2 regions of the Dietzia sp. WMMA184 genome follow, and region 1 is predicted to be linked to the other one. Evidence: riboswitches for the same ligand, from Rfam matches in the RefSeq annotation. Region 1 holds a riboswitch; the other holds the start of a gene.
What was found. A riboswitch is a leader RNA that binds a small molecule or an ion and turns the genes downstream of it on or off. The one in region 1 is predicted to bind cobalamin.
Positions count from the first base shown of each region.

Region 1 (9,926 bases):
ACGAAGGCCGGGACGCCGATGAGCGCGGTGGCCACCCCGATCGGCAACTCCTGGGGCGCGATCACGGTGCGGGAGACGGCGTCGATCCACACGACGAAGACGGCGCCCATTAACGCCGCGGTCGGGACGAGGACCCGGTGCCGGCCCCCGACCAGGGCCCGCGCGGCGTGCGGGAGTACCAGCCCCACGAAACCGATCGCGCCGCAGGTGCTCACGATGACGGCCGTGACGAGCGCCGTCACCACCATGAGCACCAGCCGCGTGCGGGCCACGTTGACGCCGAGGGCGGCCGCGGCGTCCTGGCCGAAGGTGAACGCGTCGAGGCTGGAGGTGTGCAGCAGGCACGCCACCAGTCCGAGCAGGACCACGACGCCGCACACCGCCACGTCCGACCAGCGGACGGAGGCCAGCGAGCCGAGCAGCCAGAACAGCACGCCGCGGGTCTGTTCCGCGTCGGCGGCGATGTAGACGACGAACGAGGTCACCGCGGAGAACAGCTGGGTCGCCGCGACCCCGGCCAGCACCACCCGGTCGGTGGTGCCGCCGGACGCGAAGGCCAGGACCAGGACGAAGCCGAACGCGGTGAGCGCCCCGACGAACGCCCCCGTGGTGAGCCCGACCGCGCCCGCGCCGACCCCGAGCACCACCACGAGGACCGCCCCGGTGGAGGCGCCCGAGGAGATGCCGAGGATGTACGGGTCGGCCAGCGGGTTGCGCAGCAGCGACTGCAGGATGACGCCGCACAGTGCGAGCCCCGCCCCGGCCAGGGCCGCCATGAGGGTGCGCGGCAGCCGCAGGTTCCAGATGATCCCCTCCTGGATCCGCGTGAGCCCGGAGTCGGCTCCCGTGAGGCGGGCCAGCGCGGACTGGACGACGTCGGCGGCGGTGAGTCCGGACGGGCCGATGGTGATGACGAGCGCCGTCGACACCGCCAGCAGCCCCAGGCCGCCGAGCCATAGGGTGGCCAGCGCGGACGGTCGCCGCAGGGGCGGCCGCCGACGCGGTGGCGCCGGGACCACCGGGGCGGTGGTCCTCTCGGGTGCGAGGGTCATCGGGTCAGTTGGCCGGGTCCGGCTCGGCGAGACCCGGCGTGGTGAGTCCAAGAGCGGTGAGCCCCGCCGCGACGGTCTCCACCCCGTAGATCGTGCGCAGCGACGGGTTCATCTCGGCACCGGTGATGTCGATGAACCGCTTCTCCCGGACCGCCGCCATCTCCCGGGTGACGGGGTTGGACTCGAGGTAGGCGATCTTGGCCTCCGCGGTCTCGGCGGTCTGGCTCTTGCGGGTCAGGTCGCCCACGACGATCACGTCCGGGTCGCGCTCGGCCACGACCTCCCAGCTGATCTGCGGCCACTCCTGGGTGGTGTCGTCGAAAACGTTCTCCAGGCCGAGGGTGGTCGAGATGAGGCCGGGGGCACCGCAGCAGCCGGCCAGGTACGGGGACTCGGAGTTGGCGAACCAGTACATCGCGGAGATCCCGCGGGCGTCGACGCTCTCGGCGGCCTCATCGAGTCGGCGCTGCAGGTCCGCCACCAGCTCGTCACCGGCCTGCTCCACGTCGAAGATCGTCGCGAGATCGGTGATCTCGCGGTAGAGCAGGTCCGGGGTGAGCGGGGTCTCGCGGACGCCGTCCCCGGAGTCGGCGACCTTGCCCACGCAGTCGGTGGGGGAGAGGTACGTACCCACGCCGAGTTCGTGGAACTGCTCGCGGGCGGCGACCCCGCCCTCGCCGAGGGTGCTGCCGAAGGAGGCGGTGACGAAGTCCGGCTCCACGTCCAGGACGGCCTCCATCGACGGCGCGTTGTCGGCCAGGCGGGGGACAGACCTGTTCACCTCGGAGAACTCGGGTAGGACCGGGTCTGTCCAGGTGGCGGTGCCGACCATCCGGTCGCCGAGGCCGAGGGCGTACAGGATCTCGGTGGAGCCCTGGTTGAGCGAGACGACCCGTTCGGGCGGGGCGTCGAGCTGCACCTGCTCCCCGCAGTTCTCGATCGGATCGGTGCCCGGGCCGGCGATCGCGGCCGGGTCGTGGGCGGTGCAGGAGGTCAGGGTGAGAAGGGTGACGCCGGCGAGGGCGACCAGGGTGGACGAACGCATGGGTGTGCTCCGAGGTCGCGGGCCTGCAACGCGAAGCCCGGTGATGACCTGGCGGTTGTCACCGCGAGGGCCAGCCGGTATTCGGACTCGGGATCACCTGGACGGAGCGCCTTCCCAGACCGTGCGGCCCAGTGGCATCGTGCCCCGCCATCACCCTCACCGCTGCGCGTCAGTTCCGGATTCGCACCGGATTCCCGCGACCGATCGGTCTCGCTGGCGATCACAAGGTAACACGCGCTCCAGGGTCAGTACGCCAGCCCCATCCGCATCGCGCCCACCGCCTCGGACAGCGCCGAGCGCGCGAGCGGGGTGGCCCCGACGGCGTTGACGAACGGGTGGACCAGTGTCTCGTGGCGGCGCAGCGAGACCGGGACACCGGCATCGGCCATCTTCCGGGCGTAGGCCTCGCCCTCGTCGCGCAGCGGGTCGAACCCGCCCGTGGCCACGTGGGCGGGCGGCAGTCCCGAGAAGTCCTCCGCAAGCAGGGGGGAGGCGCGGGGGTCGAGCCGGTCCTCGTCGGACCGGATGTAGGTCTCCTCGTACCAGTCCATGTTGGCCCGGGTGAGGAAGAAGCCGTCGCCGAACAGCTCGTACGAGCGGGTCCGCGCGGACATGTTGGTGGCGGGGACGAACAGCAGTTGGAAGTCCGGCATCTTCTCTCCGGCGTCGCGCGTCTGCTGGCAGACCACCGCCGCCAGGTTGCCGCCGGCGCTGTCACCGCCCACCGCGATGCGCGTCGGGTCCACGCCGAGTTCGTCGGCGTGGTCGCGGACGTACCGGAACGCGGCGATCGCGTCCTCGACCGCGGTGGGGAACCGGAACTCGGGTGCCAGCCGGTAGTCCACGCTGATCACCTTGAGCCGGCCCGTCTCGGCGATGTAGCGGCAGGTCGCGTCGTGCGAGTCGACGCTGCCGAGCACCCAGCCGCCGCCGTGGAAGAACACGAGTGCGGGCAGCGTTTCGTCACCGTGGACCGGCGAGTACAGGCGCGCGGGCAGGTCGGCCCGGTCCGGGTCGGTGCCGCCGAGCGGGAGGACGATGTCGGTGACGACGGCGAGGTCGATCTTCTTCCCCGAGACGGTGAACGCCGACCGCTCGACGGCCGAACGTGCCTTCTCGACGGTCAGATCCTCGTATTCGCCCTCGGATGTCATCGAGATGACCCGGAGCCCGGCCTGGAAGTGCGGGTCGAGGACCTGGCCGTCCATCCGTCGCGGGGTCCCGCCCACGAGTCGGAGGAGCGGGCCGGGCAGGAACCCGGCAGCGGTCATGACGGCCTTGGTCAGGCGATCCGGGATCGACGGGGAAAAGTCACGGTGGCCGGACATGGGAGAGCGCATGGGCACATTGTGACGCGGATCCCTGGGATGATCGGGGTAATCGGACGAAGGAGCTGATCATGCGTTCAGAACACGACAGCGTGGTGCGGGTCGAGGGCCTGGTCAAGACCTTCGGCCGCGCCCGGGCCCTGGACGAGTTGGACCTCGACGTGCGCCGCGGCGAGGTCCACGGGTTCCTCGGACCCAACGGGTCGGGCAAGTCCACCACCATCCGAATCCTGCTCGGGCTCATGCGCGCCGACTCCGGGCGGGCGACGGTGTTCGGCGGCGACCCGTGGCGCGACGCGGTCGAACTCCACGCCCGGCTCGCCTACGTCCCCGGCGAGGTGACCCTGTGGCCGCGGCTGACGGGCGGCCAGTGCATCGACCTGCTCGGCCGGGCGCTCGGGGGACTGGACCCGGGCCGTCGGGACGAGCTGATCGAGCGTTTCCGGTTGGACCCGACCAAACGCACGCGTGACTACTCTAAGGGCAACCGACAGAAGGTGTCGCTGATCGCCGCACTGGCCTCCGACGCCGAACTGCTCGTGCTGGACGAGCCCACGTCCGGCCTGGACCCGCTCATGGAGCAGACGTTCCAGGAGTGCGTCCGCGAGGCCGTCGACGGCGGCGCCACCGTACTGCTGTCCAGCCACATCATGGGCGAGGTCGAGACCCTCGCCGACCGCGTGAGCATCATCCGCGACGGCCGCACCGTCACCTCGGGGACGCTGGCCGATCTGCGGCGTCACACGACGACCGAGGTCCACGCCGTCACCGACGCCGATCCGGGTTCACTCGGGCGCGTGACGGGGGTCGACGGCCTGCGGATCGAGCAGGCCGCCGACGGTCGGTTCGAGGTCCGCTGCCATGTGCCGGCCCCGCAGCTGGGGGAGGTCACCGGCCTCCTTCACGCGGCCGGCATCCACACGCTCACCGCGACCCCGCCCAGCCTGGACGACCTGTTCCTCAACGCCTACTCCGGTGCCGGTGCGGCGACCGGAGACGATGGCCGGACAGGGGACCGGCGATGACCTCGCCGTTCTCCGGCACCGGCCTGCTGGCACGCATCGCCCTGCGCACCGGGTGGCGGGCCGCGGCCGCCTGGGTCCTCGGCCTGGCCGCGCTGTACCTCGTCACCGGGCTGTCGATCGCAGCCCTGTACGACACCCCGCAGGAACTCGCCACGTACGGCGCCTCGGTCGGCGAGTCGATGATCATGCTCACCGGCCGGGTGGCCGGGCTCGACACCCTCGGCGGCGTGATGATGAACGAGTACTCGTTCATGGTCGCCTTCGGCATCCCCGTCATGGCGATCGCCCTGACCGCGCGCGCCACCCGCAAGGAGGAGGAGTCCGGACGGTCCGAACTGCTCCTGGCGGGCCGGGTCGGCCGGCTCGCCCCGACGGCGGCCGCCCTCGTCGTCGTCACCGGGGTCTTCACCGTCCTCGGCCTGGCGCTGTGGGCGGCGACCCTCACCGTCAACCTCGACCGCGCGGGCGCGGCGCTGTACGTGGCCTCCATCGTCGCCGCCGGCTGGGTGTACGCGGCCGGCACCGCCGTGCTCGCGCAGGTGTTCGCGCACAGCCGGACCGTGTGGGCGGCGGCGATGACCGTGGCCGGACTGACCTTGATCACACGCGGGATCGGCGACGTCAACCGCAACTGGCTGAGCTGGACCTCCCCGCTGGGCTGGCACGGCCTGACCCGGCCGTTCGGCGAGTCCTCCGTGGTGCCCCTGATCGTCGCCGTCGTCGCCGCGGCCGGGCTCGCCGCGGTCGCACTGTGGCTCGCCGCGCGCCGCGACGTGGGCCAGGGGATGGTCCCCGCCCGGACAGGCCCCGCCACCGCGTCCCGGTGGCGGGCGTCCCGGACCGGGACCGCCGTACACCAGCACCTGGGCGCACTGACGGGTTGGACGATCGGCGTGGTGGCACTGATGGCCATGTACGGCGCGCTGATGAACGTGGTGGTCGAGACGATGATGTCCAACCCCGACCTCGCCGTGTTCCTCGGCGATTCGGGCACCGTGGTCGACTCCATCGTGCAGATGCTGGTGGCGTTCACCGGATTCCTCGGGGCCGGGTTCGCGTTGCAGACCCTCTCCGGGTTGCGCGGGGAGGAGACCGCCGGGCGACTCGAGATGGAACTGTCCACGGGGCGCTCGCGGTGGTCGTGGCTCGCCGCCCACACCGCGGTCGTCGCCGCCGGCACCGTCGTCGTGGTCCTCGCCGGCGCCGCCGCGTTCGGGATCTCCGCTGCCGCCGTGCTCGACGACCCGGACCTGGCGGGACGCATCATCGGCGCCGGGGCGTGGTACGTCCCCGCCGCGCTGGTGTTCGTCGCGATCTCGATCGGTCTGTTCGGCGCATCCCCGAGACTGCAGGTCCTGGGCTGGGCGCCGTTCGCCCTCGCCGTCGTCGTCACCCTCATGGGACCCACGCTCCGGCTCGACGAGGACCAGATGCGCCTGTCCCCGTTCGGCGCGGTGGGCACCGCGCCCGTCGGCCCCGTCAACGCGATCGGCGTGGCCGCGCTCCTCACGGTGACGGTCCTGCTGATCGCGGTGGGCCTGGCCACCTTCCGGCGCCGCGACGTGCCGCGGACCTGACCGCGACACCCGAGCCGACCTGACAGACTGGCTCGCACGGCCGCCACGCCTCACCGGCGCGGCCGTCACGGACACCGGCGCCGCCGGTCGCACGCGAACCAGGGAGGAACCGATGTCGGACGAGTTCGATCGAGACAGGCTCTCCACCGCGCTGTCGGTGGTCACGGACTGGCCGGTGGACACCGTCTCGGCCGCGGTGGTCGGCCCCGACGGCGCCCTCGCGGTCCACGGCGACGACACCCGCGTGTACCGCCTGGCCTCGGTGACCAAGCCCCTCGTCGCGATGGCCGCGCTCCTGGCCGTCGAGGAGGAGGCCATCGGCCTCGATGACACCGCAGGGCCCGAGGGGTCCACGGTGCGTCACCTGCTCGCCCACGCCTCGGGGCTGGACTTCGCCGACCGCGACAAGGTCCGCGCCGAGCCGGGGGAACGGCGGATCTACTCCTCGGCCGGGTTCGAGGTGCTGGCCGACCACATCGCCGACGCCACCGGGATCGCCTTCGGCGACTACCTCCACGAGGCGGTGTGTCTGCCGCTGGGCATGGAGTCCACCACGCTCGAGGGCTCCGCCGGGCACGGGGCCTCTGCCAGCCTGGCCGACCTCATCGCGTTCGCCCGCGAACTCGTGGCCCCGCGGCTGCTCGCGCCCGAGACCCTCGAGGAGGCCGTGACCGAACAGTTCCGCGGCCTCGACGGGATCGTGCCCGGGTACGGCATGCACAAGCCGTGCCCCTGGGGGCTGGGCTTCGAACTCCGCGACGCCAAGCATCCCCACTGGACCGGGCAGCACAACTCGCCCGCGACCTTCGGGCACTTCGGGCAGTCCGGGACCCTGCTGTGGGTCGAACCGGAGATCTCCACGGCGCTGATCGTGCTCACCGACCGCGACTTCGGCGACTGGGCCAAGCCGCTGTGGCCGGAACTGTCCGACAGGGTGGTCGATGCGGCAACCCGGCGTTCGCGCGAAGAGGACTCGCTCGGGGGGTGAGTCCGCCACCCGCGACACGCCCGCACTCGTGCCGGGCGCGGGAATCACCGTGCTGTAACTTTGCTGAGAGTCGAGAAGTGTCGCTGGTGTAATTCGATCACTTCAGGCACAGTGTTAACCACAAGCAACAGAAGCAACATCATTCACACGATTTCGTGAGGTCGTTGGGGAAGACGTCCCTCAGTGAGTCGGGAGTGAAGTGATGTCTGACCATAACTATCTCGCGGATACGACGACCGGCGTGGTGTTCATCCATGCCGCGCCTACCGCGTTATGCCCTCACGTCGAGTGGGCTCTCGCAGCCACGCTCGACGCCAACTCAGCCATGCGCTGGGAAGACCAGCCGGCCCAGCCGGGCGCTCGCAAAGCGATCGTCGACTGGATCGGCCCGGTCGGCACCGGCGCGCGTCTGGCCGATTCGCTGGCCAAGTGGTCGATGCTGTCTTTCGAGGTCACCGAGGACCCGAGCGACCTCGTCGACGGCGAACGCTTCTCCCACACACCCGAACTCGGGATGTGGCGGGGGCAGACGGGCGCCAGCGGCGACGTGGTGCTCAGCGAGAACCGTCTTCGCCATCTAATGAAGGCCGGGCCCGCCGCCTTCCACGCTTCGGTGGAGGACGAGCTCGGCACCGCATGGGACCGCGCCCTCGAACCGCTGCGCGGCCACCCGGCCGCCGCCGAGGTCACCTGGCTCTCCCGGGTCGGCTGACCCGCCGGACCTCCGCACTCCCGCGCTCACTCCGGACAGCGCCCGCCCAGCTCTCGGGGCGGGCGCTGACTCGTGTGCGCGACACGCTGGCGGCGGGCGGCACCCGGCACCCGGCACGCATGCGGCACCCGACACCGGCTGCGGGTGGCCCCCGCGCCCTTCCGGGACACGACTGCGCCCCCTCCCGTCAGATCGGGGAGGGGGCGCAGTCGTCGGGTGCGGATCCTGCCGGAGGTATTCCGGCCGGATTCAGGTCACAGCGGGATGTTCTTGTGCTGGCCGCGGGTGTGCGCGGCCGCGTCCAGCGCCTCGGCGATCCGTCGGCGGGTGTCGGTGGGCTCGATGACCTCGTCGACCACACCGATGGAGACCGCGCGACCCACGCCACCGGCGATGGCCGCGTGCTCATCGGCCAGACGGTCGTGCAGGGCCTCCCGCTCGTCCTCGGGAGCCGCCGCGAGGGTGCGCTTGTGGAGGATGCCGACGGCGGCCTTGGCGCCCATCACCGCGACCTCGGCGTCGGGCCAGGCGAACACGGCGGAGGCTCCGAGAGCGCGCGAGTTCATCGCGATATAGGCACCGCCGTAGATCTTGCGGGTGACGAGCGTGACCCGGGCGACCGAGGCCTCGGCGAACGCGTGCAGCAGCTTGGCGCCGCGGCGCACCACGCCGTCCCACTCCTGCGAGACGCCGGGCAGGTAACCGGGGACGTCCACGATCACGACCAGCGGCACGCCGAAGGCGTTGCAGAGCCGGACGAACCGCGAGGCCTTCTCCGCGGACTCCGAGTTGAGGCAACCGCCCAACCGCAGCGGATTGTTGGCGATGACACCCACGGTGCGGCCGGACATCCGGCCGAAGCCCACCACGATGCTGGGCGCCCACTTGGCCTGCAGCTCCTCGAAGGTGGTGCTGCCATCGAGCTCCGAGGAGTCGAGCAGCCCGTGGACGAGAGGACGGACGTCATACGCGCGCTTCGGTGAGTCGGGGAGCAGGCCCGCAAGATCGGTGTGATCGCCCTCGAGGGCACGCGGGTCGAACTCGCCCTGCGCGGACAGCAGGGTCACCAGACGACGCGCCCGGTGCAGGGCATCACGCTCGTCGGTCGCGGCGATGTGACACACCCCCGACTTGCGGTGGTGCACGTCCTGGCCGCCCAGGCCCTCCATGTCGACCTGCTCGCCGGTGACGGAGCGGACCACGTCGGGACCGGTGACGAAGATCTTGCCGGCCGGCGCCATGATGACGACGTCGGTCAGCGCGGGGCCGTAGGCGGCGCCGCCGGCGGCGGGCCCGAGCACGACGGAGATCTGGGGCACGTGGCCCGACGCGCGGACCATGGCCTCGAATACGAGGCCGACCGCGTGCAGCGCCTCGACGCCCTCCGCGAGTCGCGCCCCACCCGAGTGCCAGACGCCGACGACGGGCAGATGCTCGTCGATCGCCACGTCGATGGCACGCACGATGTGCCGGCACCCGTCCAGGCCCATGGCACCACCCATGACGGTGGCGTCCGTCGCGTACGCGATGGTGGGTTCGCCGTCGATCAGGCCGCGCGCGGCCATGGCGCCGGAGGCGTCGGGCTCGGTGATGAACTCGAGCGAAGCCGGGTCGAAGAGGTTCTCGAGCCGGACGACGGGATCTCGAGGGTCGATCTGGGTGTTCTGGTCAACAGGGCTGGTGATGGTCATATGTGCAGTCCTTTCCTCGGCGCGTGTCCCTGGAAGGGAGAGCGCGCCTGCGATGGACCCCCGGACTGGCTTGTGGGCGATCGGCGTTCGGATCGGGACCCCCGTCCCGGTCCGGACCTCTCGCCCGGCACCCCGCCGTGAGCGGGGTGATCATTGTTGGGCCCTGTGTGGGGGCGGGGACGCGGGCTCGACGTGGTGCACCGACCGCACCTTCGGCCCTGACTGCGTCCCCGCCCCGGCACACGGGGCCGGATGTCAGCTCTGGTCGAGCTTCTGGATGTAGTCGACCGCATCCTGAACAGTACGCAACTTGGCGAGGTCTTCGTCGGGGATCTCAACCCCGTAGCGGTCCTCGGTCTGCACGGCGATCTCCACCATGGAGAGCGAATCGATGTCGAGATCGTCGACGAAGGACTTCTCCGGGGTCACCTCGGAGGGTTCGATCCCGGTGACCTCCTCGACGATCTCCGCCAGTCCTGCGATGATCTCGGCCTCGGTGCGTGCCATG
Region 1 is NZ_NXEI01000001.1:1,002,162-1,012,087, reverse strand. Features, by position in the region: gene CK206_RS04660 (iron ABC transporter permease) at 1-1,052, opposite strand, end outside; gene CK206_RS04655 (ABC transporter substrate-binding protein) at 1,057-2,097, opposite strand; cobalamin riboswitch at 2,152-2,330, opposite strand; gene CK206_RS04650 (alpha/beta hydrolase) at 2,343-3,437, opposite strand; gene CK206_RS04645 (ABC transporter ATP-binding protein) at 3,497-4,450, shown strand; gene CK206_RS04640 (ABC transporter permease) at 4,447-6,027, shown strand; gene CK206_RS04635 (serine hydrolase) at 6,140-7,015, shown strand; gene CK206_RS04630 (DUF3145 domain-containing protein) at 7,218-7,727, shown strand; gene CK206_RS04625 (acyl-CoA carboxylase subunit beta) at 7,982-9,418, opposite strand; gene acpM (meromycolate extension acyl carrier protein AcpM) at 9,674-9,925, opposite strand.

Region 2 (9,926 bases), 1.6 Mb from region 1:
TGCCCTACCCCGCGGACGGACTGCCCGTCTCGCTCCGGCCGCTGGCACGCGTCGCCGCGAACTGACCCGCCGCCCGCCCCGCCTCCGCCGTCCAGAGGATTTCGCCTGTATCGCCCGAGTGGGTCTGAGCGAAATCCTCTGCTCGGCGATGATGCCGCGACGGCGGGGGGCGGGACGGCCAGCGTGTCGGCCGGCGGGACGGCCAGCGTGGCGGCGGCCAGCGTGGCGGCGGCCAGCGTGGCGGCCGGCGTGGCGGCCGGCGGGACGGTTGGCACCGAGCAGCCAGTAGCGCAGAAGCAGGGCCCGGGGGCGGTCATACCGCAATCCCGGGCCCTCCGCTGGCCGACGACGCGTTCCCGCGTTCGACCTTCCGCCTGCCTAGTTCTCCAGGGCGTTCACCACGGTGAGTTCGCCGTCGGAATGCGAGACGCGGATGCGCTTCTTGTCGAGCTTGCCGACGGAGGTCTTGGGGATCTCGTGGACGAACGCGAACTTCTCGGGCACCTGCCACTTGGCCATCCGTTCGGCCAGGTGATCGCGCAGCTCCTCGACGCTCGGGTCGGGCACACCGTCCTTGACGACGATGGTGGCCAGCGGCCGCTCGTCCCACTTGGGGTCGGGGACACCGATCACGGCGGCCTCCGCCACGGACGGGTGCTCGAGGAGGTAGTTCTCCACCTCGACGGACGAGATCCACTCGCCACCGGACTTGATGATGTCCTTCGCGCGGTCGGTGAGCTGCAGGAACGCCTCGGGCTTGATATACCCCACGTCGCCGGTGCGCAGCCAGCCGTCGTCGAAGGAGTCCGAGGCGTCCACCTTGTAGTAACTGCCGGTGATCCACGGGCCGCGGACCTCCAGCTCGCCGACGGACTCGCCGTCCCATGGCAGGGCCTGGCCGGAATCGTCGACGATACGGGCCTTCACGCCGGCGATGAGTCGGCCCTGCGTCATGCGGAGCTCGAACTGCTTCTCCTCCGGCAGGGAGGCCTTCGGGCGGGACAGGGTGCCGATGGGCGAGGTCTCGGTCATGCCCCACGCGTGGACGATGTTGATCCCGTATTTGTCCCGGAACTTGCGGATCAGCTCCGGCGGGCACGAGCTGCCGCCCACGACGACCGCACGGAAGCTCGACATGTCGATGGGGTGGTCCACGCTGTACGCGTCCACTGCCTGCCAGATCGTGGGGACGGCGGCGGCCAGCGTCGGACGCTCGGAGGCGATCATCGCGGCCAGCGGCTCGGGCTGTAGGAAACGCTCCGGCATGAGCAGCGAGGCGCCCACCATGAACGCGGCGTACGGCAGGCCCCACGACATGGCGTGGAACATCGGCACGATCGCCAGCACGTTGTCGTCGAGCGAGATGTCCATGCCGTCGGACATGCACACCTGCATCGAGTGGAGGTAGATCGACCGGTGCGAGTAGACGACGCCCTTCGGGTCGCCGGTGGTGCCCGAGGTGTAGGCCATCGCGGCGCCGGAGTTCTCGTCGACCTCCGGCCAATCGAACTCGGTGGGCTGGGCGGCGAGGAGCGCGTCGTAGTCGTGCACCTGGATGCCCTCGGGAGCCTCGAGGTTCGCGGCGCCCCCACCGGTGACGATGACGTGCTCGACCGTCGAGAACCGGGGCAGGAGCGGCTGCAGGAGCGGGACGAGGCTCGGGTCGACGATCACGACCTTGTCCTCTGCGTGGTTGGCCACGAACTCGAGCTGGTCCGGGAACAGCCGGATGTTCAGCGGATGCAGCACGGCGCCCATGGACGGGATCGCGAGGTAGGCCTCCAAGTGCTCGGAGTTGTTCCACTGGAATGTGGCGACCCGCTGGTCACCGTCGACCCCCAGGGAACGCAGCGCGTTGGCCAGCTGCGCGGCGTGCTTGCCCAGATCGCCGTAGGTGATCTTCCGTGGTCCCTGATCGGTCCAGGTGGTGACGACCGCATCGGAGTGGACGGTCGCACCGAACTGCAGGATCGTGCTGATGTTCAACTGCTCCGGCATCATCGTGCTCTTCATGAGGGGCTCCTTGATCGAGGGGTGGCGTCTGTCACTCTCGTGTCGAGACTACCTGACGTCCATGACGTCCTTGGGCCGTGTGGGCGATCACCCGTCGAGGTCGTCGAAGACGGTCTGGACGGTCCTCGTCGCCGCGAGGGCCGCCGGCGCGCCGCAGTACTCCGAGGCGTGGATGACCGCCTCGGTGATCTCCTCGCGGGTCAACCCGTTGGTCAACCCGCCGCGTACATGCCCCGCCGGCTCGGCGTCCGCGCGCAGTGCCACGAGCATCCCGATATTAAGCAGGCTGCGATCCCGTCGGTCCAACCCGGGCCGGTTCCAGATGTTGCCCCACACGTTCTCTGCGACCACGTGCTGGATCGCCTCCGACTCCGTCCCGACAGCCCGGTCCATGGCCCGGTCGACGAAGTCGTCGCTCATCACCTCGCGCCTGGTCGCGAAACCCTGCTCGCGCAGATCCGCGGCCGAAGGCCCCTCGCCTGCAGAACTCGTCGTCGTCGTCATCTCCACGGTCCTCTCCCACTGCCGACAGGTATCGCGATCCATCCTCCCCGACCGTCGTCACCAGCTCCGCGTGACCTCGCCCCGCCCCGGCCAGGCGCGGGGACGGCTCGGACAGGGGCGACAGCGGATGTATGGGATGGGCGGACGCGACGACGGGTGGGATACCCTCGACGGGTCCGGCCACCAGCGTCGGACCCCGCGGCAACTCGGCGGAAGTCGGTGCGAATCCGACGCTGTCCCGCAACTGTGATCCCGTCTCAGGACGGGCGAGCCAGGTCGGCCGGTTCCGCGGCAGCCGTACGTACTGACCTCGGACGAAGGACGGTCGCGTGCAGCGGCCCAGGCCGCGGCCCGAGCTGTTTTCTTCCTCCGAATCACGGAGGATGCCATGCACCATCCACGAGCCCGCTCGCTGCTGCTCGCCCCCCTGGCCGCCCTGGCGCTGGTCGCCTCCGCGTGCAGCGGCAGCGGCACCGGCGGCGACGAGCCGGCCCCGGCCGACCAGACCTCCGCCGCGGCGGAGGAACCGCAGGCGATCGTGTCGCTGGCCCCCACCACCACCGAGATGCTCTACGCCGTCGGCGCCGGGGACAGCGTCGTGGCGGTCGACGAGCGGTCCGACTTCCCCTCCGACGCCCCGGTCACCGACCTGTCCGGCTACACGCCCAACCTCGAGGCGATCCTGGGATACGCGCCGGACCTCGTCGTGCTCACCGACGACACCGGGGACATCGTGGCCGGCCTCGAACGCTCCGGCGTCGAGGTGCTGCAGCTGCCCGCCGCGCAGACCCTCGACGACACCTACACCCAGCTCGAGCAGGTCGGGGCGGCCACCGGGCACATCGGCGAGGCCGCCGAACTCGTGTCGCGGATGCAGAGCGAGATCGACGAGATCGTCGCCTCGGTGCCGGAGCGCGAGACCCCGCTGACGTACTTCCACGAGCTCGACGACACCTACTACACCGTCACCGACGACACCTACGTCGGGGAGATCTACTCCCTGTTCGGCCTAACCTCGATCGCCACCGGCGACGACCCCTACCCGCAGCTGTCCGAGGAACTCATCCTCGAGGCCGACCCGGACCTCGTGTTCCTCGCCGACGGCCAGTGCTGCGGCATCACCCCGGAGGTCGTGGCCGAGCGGCCGGGTTGGGACGGACTCACCGCCGTGCGCGACGGGCGCGTCCACGTGGTCGACGAGGACCTGTCCAGCCGGTGGGGCCCGCGCGTGGTCGACTTCATGCGCGAGGTCGCCGCGATCGTCACCGCGGTGCCCGACGCCGCGCCGGAGACCGCGGAGAGCCCCGCGAACCAGCCCGCCTCGTGACCCGCCCGTCGCCCCGCCGCGCCCTCGTGCTGGGCGGGGCGACGCTGTTGCTGGCCGCGGCGGTCCTGCTCGGCACCCTCATCGGCCCGGCCGGCCTCACCCCGGGCGGCGTGGTGCTCGAACTGGTGGGCCGGCTGCCGCTCGTCGACATCAACTCGGGGTTCACCGAACGTCAGCAGGTCATCCTCTGGGAGATCCGCATCCCACGCGTGGTGCTGGGCGCGATCGTCGGCGCGATGCTCGCGATCGCCGGGGCCACCTACCAGGGCGTGTTCCGCAACCCGCTCGCCGACCCGTACCTGCTCGGGGTGTCCAGCGGGGCGGGGCTGGGCGCCACCCTGGCGATCGTCGTGGGCGGCGCGATGGGCTCGGCGATGGTGCCGCCCGCCGCGTTCGCCGGCGGCATGATCGCGGTGCTGGCCACCTACACGCTGGGCCGCAGTGTCGGCGGTGGACGCAGCGAGGTGGTCATCATCCTCGCCGGCGTCGCCGTGGCGGCGTTCGCCAGCGCCATCCAGACGTTCTTCATGCAGCGCCACGACGAGACCCTGCGGCAGGTGTACTCGTGGACGCTCGGCCGCCTCACGACCAGCGGCTGGACCGACGTGCGGACGGTGCTGCCGTACGTGCTCGTGGCGGTGGCCGTGATCGCCCTGTTCCGCCGCACCCTCGACGTGATGGCGGTCGGGGACGCCGAGGCCGCGACGCTGGGGATCGCCCCGGCGCGGGTGCGCCTGGTCCTCATCAGCGTGGCCACCCTCGGCACGGCGGCGGTGGTGTCCGTGTCGGGCCTGATCGGGTTCGTGGGCATCGTCATCCCGCACGCCGTGCGGATGCTCATCGGGCCGGGGCACCGCCTGCTGCTGCCGGTGTCGCTGCTGGTAGGCGCGGCGTTCCTCATCCTGGCCGACGTCGTCGCCCGCACCGCGATGAGCCCGGCCGAGCTGCCCATCGGAGTGGTCACCACCGCGATCGGCGCCCCGTTCTTCCTCATCGTCCTGCGCCGCAGCCGGGGGCACATATGACCGCCACACCACCGGCGTCACCCGCGGCGGCCGCGTCACCCGCGCCGGTCGCCCTGGCCTGCCGCGACCTGCGCGTCACCCGGGACCGCACGGCCATCCTCCACGGCGTCGACCTCGCCGTGGACGCCGGCTCGTGGGTGTCCCTGGTGGGCCCCAACGGCTCCGGCAAGACGACCCTGCTGTTCGCGCTCGCCGGGCTCATCCCCGCCGCCGGTCACATCGAGGTCGATGGGCTGACCCCGCGCCGCGCGGGTCGCCGCAGGGTGGCACGGACCGTGGCGATGATGCCGCAGCGCCCGGTCGTCCCCGAGGGGGTCACGGCGCGCGAACTCATCGGGCTCGGCCGCACCCCGCACATCGGCCGGTTCGGCACCGAGAGCGCCGACGACCACGAGGTCGTCGACCGCGTCATCAATCGCCTGGACCTGCACGACCTGGCCTCGCGCACCGCCACGACGCTGTCCGGCGGTGAGCTGCAGCGGGTGGTGTTGGGCCGCTCGCTGGCCCAGGAACCGCGGGTCCTGCTGCTCGACGAGCCCACCAGCGCGCTGGACATCGGCCACCAGCAGCAGGTGCTCGACCTGGTGGACTCCATGCGCCGCGAGACCGGCCTGACCGTCGTGGCGGCGATGCACGACCTCACCTCCGCCGCCCACTACGGGCAGCGGCTGGTGTTGCTCGACCGGGGCCGTGTGGTGGCCGACGGCCGGCCCGAGGAGGTCCTCACCGTCGAGCGGGTGGCGCAGGTCTACGACGCGCGCGTGGAGGTCCTCGACCGCCGCGACGGCCGCGCCGTGTTGCCGCTGCGCGAGGCGGGCCCGGATCCCGCGCCCGGGTCGGCGCCCGGCGCGGCGCCGGGGGCGGGCGTCTGATGGAGGTCGTCCTGCTGGGGACCGGCGCCGCGGACGGCTGGCCCAACCCGTTCTGTCGGTGCCCGTCATGCGACGAGGCACGCCGGCTCGGCGTGGTGCGCGGCCAGACCTCCGCGCTTGTCGACGACGAGCTGCTGATCGACTGCGGACCGGAGGCGCCCGGCTCGGCCGTGCGGCTCGGACGGTCTCTGGCGGCGGTGGGACATCTGCTCGTCACGCATGCCCACGCCGACCATCTCGGACCCCAGGTCCTGCTCTTCCGCTCGTGGGTCCCCGACGCCGGCGAGCTGGAGGTGGTCGGCCCCCCGGACGCGCTCGATGCGTGTCGGCCCTGGGTGGGCCCCGACGACCCGGTGCGCTTCGTCCCCGTCACCGCCGGCGACCGGCTCAGGGTGGGCGCCTACGACGTACGCGTGTTGCCCGCCCGGCACCGCGTGTTCCGCGACGGCGACGCGGTGCTCTACGACGTGACCGGGCCCGGCGGCGCCCGCCTGCTGTGGGCGAGCGACACCGGGCCGTGGGACGACGAGTGGTTCACCGCGGTGCGCGGCGCCCGCTACGACGCGGTCTTCCTCGAGGAGACGCTGGGCGACCGCGAGGAGATCTCCCCCGCCCACCTGGGCCTGGACCGGTTCGGGGCGATGCTCCGGAGACTCCGGGACATCGGGGCGGTCGACGAGCGGACCGACGTGGTGGCCGTGCACCTGGGCCACCACAACCCGCCGCCCGACGAGCTGGCCGCGCGCCTGCGGGAGCACGGCGCGCGGGCCGGTGTCGACGGCGAACTCGTCCGCTGCGGGGAGGCTCCCCGGCTGTACTGACCCAGTCGCGCTGTTCGGTCGTGCTGCTCAGTCGCGCTCGAGGAACCTCGCGGCGCCGTGTTGGAGGAGATCGAACGCGTCGTCCAGGTAGGACTCGGCGGAGTCGGCGGGCCCGGCCCCACCCGGTCGGTGCCTGAGCACCGACGCCCCGGCGGCGAGGCTCAGGTCGACCATGACGCGGACCCGGAACCAGTTGAGCTGCGGTGCGCGGCGGCCGACCGCCTCGTAGAGCGGATCCAGGATGTTCTCGGCGATGCTGGTCCAGGCGTCCGGGCCCAGCATGAGGCCGATCTGCTCCCCGGCCACCAGCAGGTTCTCGGCGGCGTCGATATCGTCCGCCGAGCGCCCGTAGAGCTCGTGGAAGGTCGAGCGCAGGACATCCAGTGGCGACAGGTCTGCCGGCGCCTGCTCCACCTGCCGCACCCATTCGGCGATCTGTTCGCGCAGGAAGTGCACGAACGCGTCCTCGCGGTGGGCGAAGTAGTTGTGGAACGTCCGGGTCGAGACACCCGCCCTCCCGGCGATGGCCGAGACCGTCGCCCGCTCCGCCCCCTCGGCGACCAGCAGTTCCACTGCGGCCGCCGAGAGGCGGGTGCGGGTGTCGGCCTTCTTGCGCTCACGCAGGCTAGGCATCGACGCGGGCCTTCTCACCACCGTCGGCGGATGCCACAGCGGAGCTCTCCTGCTGCCCGGTCTCCAGGGCGGAGCCCTCCACGTCGACGGTGGGGAGGATCTTGTCCAACCACCGCGGCAGGCCCCAGGCGCGCTCGCCGAGGAGGAACATCACCGCGGGGATGATCGTCATGCGGACGACGAAGGCGTCGAACAGCACGGCGACCGCCAGGGCGAAGCCCATCACCTTGATGAACTGCTCGTCGATCAGCATGAACGCGGCGAAGACGCTGATCATGATCAGGGCCGCCGCGGTGACCACGCGGGCGCCGTGCTTGAAGCCGTTGGCCACCGCGTTGTGGGCGGTCTTGCCGTGGACCCAACCCTCACGCATGCGCGAGACCAGGAATACCTGGTAGTCCATGGCGAGGCCGAACACGATGCCGATGAGCATGATGGGCAGGAAGCTGATGACCGGCTGCGGATCGGAGATGATGCCCAGCCAGCCCTCCTGCCAGATCGCGACCGTGATGCCGAAGGTCGCCGCCACCGACAGGCCGAAGCCCAGGGCGGCGATCAGCGGCACCCAGATCGACCGGAACACCAGCATGAGCAGGACGAACGCGAGCGCGAGGACGATGCCGACATACGGCAGCAGCACCTCGGTCAGACGCTCGGAGATGTCCTCGTAGATCGGGGTGACGCCGGTGACGGAGTAGGTCCCCCCGGTCTCCTGCTCGAAGCCCTCGGCTCCGGACCGGATCTCCTCGAGGACGCTCGCGGCGCGCTCGTCGGTGGCACCGTACTCGGGGGTGATGAGCACCTGGGCGGCGTCACCGGCCTCGTTGGTTTCGATGATCTGCGCGTTCTCCACCCCGTCGAACGCCTGGATCTGATCCACCGCGGCGGCCCACGCCGCCGGACGCTCCTCCTCCGGCACCTGCAGGGTGTCGACGAGCGCGATCATCGGGGCGTTGCGGCCCGGGCCGAACGCTTCCTCCGTCATGTCGTACGCCATACGGTTCGGGGTGTCCGGGGCCATCGTGCCGCCGGACGGCATGGCCAGCCGCAGCTGCGCGGCCGGGATGGCCAGCAGGAGGAGCAGCAGGACACCGGCGCCCGCGAAGAGCACGGGACGGGCACGGATCCGGCGGACCCACGCCAGGCCCATCGTCGGCTTCTCGTCCTCCGGGTCGGGCGCCTTGACGCCCTTGATGCGGGCGGCGAAGAGCTTGGTGCCGACCGCGCCGAGGATGGCCGGCAGCAGCGTGATCGCGACCAGCACGGCGATCGCCACCGTCGCGGCGGCGGACATCGCCATCGCGGTGAGGAACGGGATGTTGATGATCGACAGCGCCGCGAGGGCGATGAGCACGGTCAGTCCTGCGAAGACGACCGCGGATCCGGCCTTGCCGACCGCGAGCCCGGCGAGGTGTGCACGCTTGTGGGCGTCGATCGCCTTGAGTTTCTCCGCGAGTTCGGCGGGCTCGAGATCGTTGCCGCCGATGTGTTTGACCAGCTCGGTGCGGAAGCGCGACACGATGAACAGCGCGTAGTCGATACCCACGGCCAGGCCGATCATGGACGCCAGGGTCGGCGTCATGGTGTTGATCGTGTCGGTGAAGGCGGTGGCGGCGAAGATGCCGCCGATGCCGATCCCGACGCCGATGACGCCCGTGAGCAGCGGCATGCCGGCGGCGATGAGCGAACCGAAGGTGACCAGGAGGATCACGGCGGCGACCGCGATGCCGATGATCTCGCCGACGGCGCTGATCTCGGACATCTGGAAGGCGTTGCCGGAGTACGCGATCGTCAGGTCGCCCTCGTGCTCGGCGACGACCTCGGCGAAGGCCTCGCGGTCCTCGGCCTGCACGTCCATCGTGCTCTCGGCGTCGAACCGCACCTCGACCGTGCCGGTGCTCTCGTCCGGGCTGAGCGGGCTCAACGCGGCGATATCGGCCGCGATCTGCTCCTCGGCGATGCCCTGCTCGGCCTTGGCCGCGGTCAACTGCTCCGACAGCCCCTCGGCCGCGATCACCGGGCTGACCAGCGCGTCGGTCCCGGCGAGAAAGTCCAGGCCCTGCAGATCGGCGAGGAAGGCATCGACGTCCTCGGACACCGCCGGGTCGGTGAGGGTGCTGCCCTCGGGCGCCCCGATGACGACGGTCCCCGTCGGGGCGTCGAGCTGGCTGCCCGCGCCGGCGAACCTCTCCTGCATCTCTTCCTGGGTCTCGATGGACTCCAGTCCCGGGATCGAGAAGGTGGTGCTGGTCTGCTGCGTCAGCGTGGCGGCGGCCGTGCCGACACCGACGATCAACAGCATCCAGGCTGCGATGAACCGCCATCTGAACAGGTAGGCGGACCGCCCGATGCGGTAGAGGAATGACGCCATGCGCTGGCTCCTGGTGCGTAGGTGCATTTCGCGAACCCTCACAGTTTTGCACGGCATCTGCACGATTCCACAGCCCGTGCAATCTTTTGTGGCGCAGGCCACCCTCGGACGCCACGCGCGGCGGCAGAACAGCCGCAAGGACATACCCCCAGGGTGTCTTGCGTATACCCCATGGGGTATGTATCGTCGTGGAACACCCCGACACCGGGAACCCGATCGACAAGGAGAGCAGCATGCTTCTCGAGCGCATCTACGACGAAGACCTCGCCCAGGCCGGTTACTTCATCGGCTGCCAGGCCAAGAACGAGGCGATGGTGGTGGACGCCCGCCGCGACATCCGCCAGTACCTGGACCTCGCGG
Region 2 is NZ_NXEI01000001.1:2,603,810-2,613,735, reverse strand. Features, by position in the region: gene CK206_RS11995 (cytochrome P450) at 1-65, shown strand, start outside; gene CK206_RS11990 (long-chain fatty acid--CoA ligase) at 379-2,013, opposite strand; gene CK206_RS11985 (carboxymuconolactone decarboxylase family protein) at 2,101-2,517, opposite strand; cobalamin riboswitch at 2,673-2,817, shown strand; gene CK206_RS11980 (ABC transporter substrate-binding protein) at 2,906-3,844, shown strand; gene CK206_RS11975 (iron ABC transporter permease) at 3,841-4,869, shown strand; gene CK206_RS11970 (ABC transporter ATP-binding protein) at 4,866-5,741, shown strand; gene CK206_RS11965 (MBL fold metallo-hydrolase) at 5,741-6,562, shown strand; gene CK206_RS11960 (TetR/AcrR family transcriptional regulator) at 6,590-7,195, opposite strand; gene CK206_RS11955 (MMPL family transporter) at 7,188-9,566, opposite strand; gene CK206_RS11950 (MBL fold metallo-hydrolase) at 9,800-9,926, shown strand, end outside.
Region 2: another riboswitch for cobalamin. It lies ahead of CK206_RS11980 (ABC transporter substrate-binding protein); the one in region 1 lies ahead of CK206_RS04655 (ABC transporter substrate-binding protein).